2 regions of the Liquorilactobacillus nagelii DSM 13675 genome follow, and region 2 is predicted to be linked to the other one. Evidence: a T-box and tRNA genes for the amino acid it is inferred to sense, from the RefSeq annotation. Region 2 holds a T-box; the other holds one or more tRNA genes.
The links. A T-box is a leader RNA that pairs with one kind of tRNA and senses whether it is charged. The one in region 2 lies ahead of leuS (leucine--tRNA ligase), so its partner is inferred to be a tRNA-Leu.
Positions count from the first base shown of each region.

Region 1: it has a tRNA-Leu gene. The T-box ahead of leuS (leucine--tRNA ligase) is inferred to sense a tRNA for this amino acid. The anticodon was not compared.

Region 1 is NZ_CP049304.1:1,567,982-1,571,404, forward strand. Features, by position in the region: gene G6O73_RS07970 (LCP family glycopolymer transferase) at 1-416, shown strand, start outside; gene G6O73_RS07975 (beta-ketoacyl-ACP synthase III) at 502-1,491, opposite strand; tRNA gene G6O73_RS07980 (tRNA-Leu) at 1,590-1,675, opposite strand; gene G6O73_RS07985 (SprT family protein) at 1,720-2,199, opposite strand; gene nadE (ammonia-dependent NAD(+) synthetase) at 2,183-3,010, opposite strand; gene G6O73_RS07995 (WecB/TagA/CpsF family glycosyltransferase) at 3,181-3,423, shown strand, end outside.
Region 2 is NZ_CP049304.1:302,298-305,720, forward strand. Features, by position in the region: gene G6O73_RS01665 (hypothetical protein) at 31-252, opposite strand; SMK box riboswitch at 390-470, shown strand; gene metK (methionine adenosyltransferase) at 470-1,660, shown strand; T-box leader at 1,716-1,937, shown strand; gene leuS (leucine--tRNA ligase) at 1,996-3,423, shown strand, end outside.

The DNA of each region.
Region 1 (3,423 bases), 1.2 Mb from region 2:
AAAAACAGGTAATTAAAGCGATTGTCAGTAAAGCAATGTCTTCATCAACGATTAGTAATTACAAACAAATTTTAAATACGCTCCAAAATAATATGCAAACCGATCTAAGTTACAATGATATGTTAACAATCGAAACTAACTATAAATCGGCTGCTAGCTCAATCAAATCAGATGTACTTCAAGGCGAAGATGCGACCATTAATGGACTATCTTATCAAGTAGCAACTGCTAAAGAAAAGCAAAAGATTTCAGACAACATTCGCAGTGAATTAGGATTGGATCCTTCTACTGAAACATTTATTGGTCGTATTGATCAGACTTTTTCTGATGATGATGATAGCTACAGTTCTAGTACAACAAACTATAATTCCTATTCTAATAACAATAACGGATATAATAATTATCGCGGTAATTAGAAATTAATTAATTAATTCATCCTAAAAAAACAGTGGAAGCTAAGTTTCAGCTTTCACCGTTTTTTATTTTATCTTAGAATTAAAATCAATTATTTTCTCCAAAGAGATTTACCAAACATGCTCCAAATGCCAGCCCAGCTCCAAAGCCAGTTAACAATGCATACTTGGGCCGTTTACCTGCTTTCAATGCCTGATCAAGCCCAATTGCCACTCCAGCAGAAGATGTATTACCAATTTTAGTCACATTAATTGCAAAACGTTCAAGCGGAATTTCCAACTGCTGCGATAATTGTTCAATTAATCTTAAATTAGCTTGGTGTGGCACCACTAAACCAATTTGCTTAGCTGTAACATGTTGCTCAGTTAAAAAATTCTTTAAATATCGCGGAACATTGTTAGTGACAAAGTCATAGACCGCATGACCATCTTGATAAAAAGCATCTAGTTGTGGATACTGTCCCGCAGCAATTTGCTTAATAACTGGAATTCGTCCGCTATGAATCACTTCCGGTGCTGGTTTTGTTAATAATTTTTCCCCATAAAATAATTCTGCATTTGAATCCGTCGTCGTTGAAAGTAGCACTCCTCCTGCCCCGTCACCAAAGAAAACTGCTGATTTTCGATCCTGAAAATCAAGCATCTTAGAATTAACTTCACTCGCAATGACCATTGCGTGTTGAAACTGACCGCTACGCAAAAATTTTTCAGCAGTACTAAGTGCAAAAATGAATCCCGCACAGGCTGCGCTAACATCAAAAGCTACTGCTTTGGTTGCCCCAATTTTTTGTTGCACCAAAACAGCCGTTGCCGGCGTCAAAGAATCAGGGGTAATTGTCGCGACAATAATCAGATCAATTTCAGCTGCTGCTAATCCACTCGTCTTTAATAATTGTTGAGCAACTTCTGATCCTAAATCTGAAGTGTTTTGTTTGGTTGCATAATAACGTGTCTGAATGCCTGTGTGCTGCTGAATCCAACGATCATTGGTATCCATGATTTGACTCAGTTCTTGATTTGTCACAAGTTTCTTTGGTATATAGTGTGCACTTGCTGTCAATTTTATTGTTTTATTCACAAAAATTCGATCCTTCCATGTTAATGCAAAAAGGAGACTAGCTAAAAAAACTAAGGACCGACGCAAAACAAAATGTTTTACACCGGTCCCTATTATTATGCGGGTAAATGGATTCGAACCATCACGAGTTTTAACACTCACCAGATCCTTAGTCTGACGCGTCTGCCAATTCCGCCATACCCGCAACAACAGATGTAATTATACCAGAAACATCTGTCAAAAACAAGCTCAACTTGCAAAATGCGATCCTAATTTCAACTTTCCATGGCATCGTCCACAAACAAATTTTTGAAGGTTAATTTTCCGTTGACGATAATAACGTTGGCCACAATCACTGCAAACATATAAATAACGAAGTTTAAGCGGTTGTAATTGAGGAACATAACGAATACCTTGAGTAGACATTAATAAATTCTTAAATTCGCCTGCTTGGTGTGTATGTGGTTTTCCCATCAAATGCAGGTGATAATGACACAGTTCGTGTTTAATTACTCCAATCAGTAATTCCGTTTTGCCATGAATAACGACTAATGGATTAATTTCAATATTGTGTGTTACTAACAAATATCGGCCACCCGTAGTTCGTAACCTTGAATTGAAACTAGCCTGATGTTTAAATGGTCGCTGAAAAAACTGTCGCGAAATTTTTTCTGTTAAACGTTGTAGTTTTTGATCATTCCATTCAGACAATTTATTTCCAGAACTCATCATAAACATTAATCGGCAAATGACGCTTATGTTGAGTCTTCAAATACCAGTTTTCAATTTTTTTAGCTGCCGCTTCAGGAATCTCTTTGCCCTCTAAATAATCATCAATGTTCTGATAGGTTACTCCAAGCGCCACCTCATCAGCCAAAGCAGGACGATCCTCTTCTAGATCAGCAGTTGGTGTTTTCAAATACAAATGTTCTGGAGCTTGTAAAACTTTCAATAGTTGTTTCCCTTGACGTTTATCTAACCGCCAAATTGGAGTGATATCAGCACCACCATCCCCATACTTAGTATAAAAACCCGTAATAGCTTCTGCGGCATGATCAGTTCCTACAACTGCACCGTGAAGCGCGCCAGCGACACCATACTGAGCAATCATCCGCTGACGGGCTTTGATGTTTCCCTTATTGAAATCACTAACCTCTAACTTGTTCTCCAATAAGCTTGCAACCATCTGATCAGTAGCCGGTTTAATATTAACCCGAACCGTTTTGTCAGCTTGCATATATTCAATCGCATCCAATGCATCTTGCTCATCAGCTTGATTGCCATAAGGTAATCGAACAGCTATAAATTGATAAGTATCATCCTTTGTTTCCTGTCGCATTTCCGTAATTGCCAGCTGAGATAATTTACCCGTCAAAGTAGAATCTTGTCCCCCAGAAATTCCGAGAACCAAGGTTTTTAGAAAAGGATGCTTCTTCAAATATGCTTTCATGAAATCAATACTCCGTCGAATTTCGGCTTGCGGATCAATTTGTGGTTTAACCCGTAACTCTTTAATAATCTGTTGTTGTAATTTTTTCATTGAATTTCCTCCAGTGGTTAACAATATGTTATATCTTCTATCATCATTTTACGCTTTTTGATTTTCAAATTCATTATTTATTTTGAGCAATCCCAATCATAATTTAGTTTTTATCATTAGCTCCGTTTCTGTTATACTATAAACCAGTTCAGGAAGAAAGTAGGCTATCTATTTTGAAGCAATACGAAAAAATTAATATTTTAGGAATTAAATTTTCTAAATTAACTAATCAGCAACTCTTGCAGCAATTAACACTTGATCTACAACAAAAACAACGCCGCTTTATTGTAACAGCTAATCCAGAAATCGTTTTGTACGCCCGCAAGCATCCTGAATATGCGTCTGTCCTTAGAAAAGCTGACTTAATAACCGCCGATGGCATTGGGATTGTTATTGGATCAAATTTGCTAAAA
Region 2 (3,423 bases):
TTGGTAACAGGTTTTTTTTGCAGAGAAAGATTAGTGATTATGCTCGTAAGTTGCAAAAAGTTGTTGAAGTAATTTAGGATCAGCTAAGACTTGTTTATCTAATTGCTGAACGACTTTTAAGAGTGCTAGATCACCCGTTTCAGCAAAAGTTGAGTGGCTAATCATTTCCTGATCTTTTTCGACATCGGCAAACCATTGTTCTAACTTTTCAGTAAAGCATTTAAAATCTTCTGCTTGACTAATAACAATCAACTCCCTTAGAATTGTTTTCTCTCTACAATTAATATTTTAATTCAGTGTAAGCGCTTTTACAAGTGGATAAAAATTATCTTTAATTGTCTATTTTTCAAAAAGAATTATAAATCAGTTTAAAGACTGTGCTAAAATAGAATTGTTACAGCACATTCCCGAGAGGATTCATTTTATGTGAAGCTGCCTTGTAACCAAATTATTGAATGGGGGAATTTATGTGTCGGAGAGACATTTATTTACATCAGAATCAGTTTCAGAGGGACACCCAGATAAAATTGCTGATCAAATTAGTGATGCCATTTTAGATGCTTTATTAGCAAAGGATCCAAATGCTCGTGTGGCGTGTGAAACAACAGTTACCACTGGATTGGTAGTGGTTGTTGGAGAAATTTCAACCAGTGCTTACATTGATATTCAAAAAGTGGTTCGTCAAACTATCAAGGAAATTGGATATACGGATGGGAAATATGGCTTTGATGGCGACAATTGCGCGGTTATGACAGCTATCGATGAACAATCACCAGATATTGCGCAAGGTGTTGATAAATCCTTAGAAAATCGTGAAGGCCAAGGAGATCCGCTTGATCAAATAGGCGCTGGGGATCAAGGAATGATGTTTGGTTATGCCATTAACGAGACACCTGAATTGATGCCATTACCGATTGCTCTTAGCCATCGATTAATGCGAAAAATTGCTGAAATCAGAAAACAGGGCGTTTTGAGTTATCTAGGACCGGATGCAAAAGCTCAGGTAACAGTTGAATATGACGAGAAAAATCATCCGGCTCGAGTAGATACAGTGGTTGTCTCAACGCAACATAGTGCTGAAACACCGCTTGAAACTATTCGGCGAGACGTAATTGAAAAAGTAATTAAAGCTGTTATTCCAGCTGAGTTATTGGATGACAAGACTAAGTATTTTGTTAACCCAACAGGTCGTTTTGTGATTGGTGGGCCTCAGGGTGATGCCGGTTTAACTGGTCGCAAAATTATTGTTGATACTTATGGTGGTGCTGCACACCATGGTGGTGGTGCTTTTTCTGGTAAGGACGCGACAAAGGTAGATCGTTCTGCAAGTTATGCTGCCCGTTACATTGCTAAAAATATAGTTGCTGCTAAAATTGCATCACAAGTTGAGGTTCAATTGGCTTATGCAATTGGTGTTGCACAACCAGTGTCAATTTCAGTTAATACTTTTGGAACTAGTCAAGTAGAAGACCAACGGTTAGTTGCGGCAATTCGTAAAGTGTTTGATTTGCGGCCAGCAGGAATTATTAAAATGCTTGATTTAAAACGACCAATTTATAAACAAACAGCTGCCTATGGTCATTTTGGTCGAACAGATATTGATTTGCCATGGGAACATACTGATAAAATTGACCAATTAAAAAAAGAATTACAAGTTTAAGTTAATTTCTAAGAAATCAGTTGCAGCTGGCTTAAAATTTTGCTATCATGAGTGCAATACATCAATGAATTAAGGACTAGTAGTTAGAGTTAGCATTTTATTAGAGAAAGTATGGCTGGTGAAAGTACTTATTTGCTGCTTCAAACGAACTCACCTTGAGTAATTTCTGTTGAATTAAGTAGGCAGGAACGGTGGTTTTACCGTTAGCAAACTTTAAGTGTCAGTTTAACGACTGGAAAATAGGTGGTACCGCGAGTTTTGTTTGCTCGTCCTATATTGACTTTTGTCAGTATAGGACTTTTTTTAACTTTTTGAAAGGGAAGGATCTATTTATTATGGCGTACGAGCATCAAAAGATTGAGAAAAAATGGCAGCATTATTGGGAAGCGCATAAAACTTTCAAAGCTACTGAGAATACTGATCAAAAGAAATATTATGCGTTAGATATGTTTCCTTATCCATCAGGTCAAGGACTGCATGTCGGTCATCCAGAAGGGTATACGGCAACCGATATTATTGCACGAATGAAACGAATGCAGGGATTTGACGTCTTGCATCCAATGGGCTGGGACGCTTTTGGCTTGCCGGCAGAACAGTACGCTTTGAATACGGGCCATTCACCACGTGAATTTACCAAAGTTAATATCAATAATTTTCGGCGCCAGATAAAATCACTTGGTTTGTCGTATGATTGGGATCGAGAAATTAATACTACTGATCCTTCATACTATAAATGGACGCAGTGGATTTTTGAAAAATTATACGAGAAGGGCTTGGCATATGAGGCTGAAGTTCCCGTAAATTGGAGCCCAGATTTGGGAACAGTAGTTGCTAATGAAGAAGTCATTGATGGGAAGACTGAGCGTGGTGGTTTCCCAGTTATTCGCAAGCCAATGCGTCAGTGGGTACTTAAAATCACAGCCTATGCTGATCGCTTAATCGATGATTTGGATGATTTGGATTGGCCGGAAAACATTAAAGAACAACAGCGTAACTGGATTGGTCGTTCGATTGGTGCCAGTATTAAATTTGCTGTGGCGGGTAAAGAAAATCTCAATATAGAAGTTTTTTCAACCCGACCTGATACTATTTTTGGTGTTTCTGGTATGGTTTTGGCACCGGAACTGGATTTAGTTAAAGAATTGACAACTCCAGAGCAAAAAGAGGCTGTTGAAGAGTATGTAAATAAAGTAGCTCATAAATCTGATCTAGAACGAACGGATTTGGCTAAAGAAAAAACAGGTGTCTTTACGGGAAGCTATGCAATAAACCCGGTAAATGGTGAAAAAGTACAAATTTGGATTGCTGACTATGTTTTAGCAACTTATGGAACTGGTGCGGTTATGATTGTTCCAGCTCATGATGATCGTGATTATGAATTTGCTAAGAAATTTGCTTTACCGATTGTTCCAGTTATCGAAGGTGGCGATATTGAAAAAGCTGCATATACTGGTGATGGTACACACATCAATTCTGGTTTTTTAAACGGTTTGAATAAGCAGGATGCAATTGATAAAATTATTGATTGGCTCCAAGAAAGACAAATTGGTAAGAAAAAAGTTAATTATCATTTACGAGATTGGCTCTTTTCGCGTCAACGTTATTGGGGTGAACCAATTCCAGTTATTCATTGGGAAGATGGTGAAACAACATTAGTACCAGAAGATCAGTTGCCATTACGCTTACCAAAAGCAAAAGACATTAAGCCTTCTGGTACTGGAGAAAGCCCATTAGCTAACTTGGATGATTGGGTAAACGTAGTT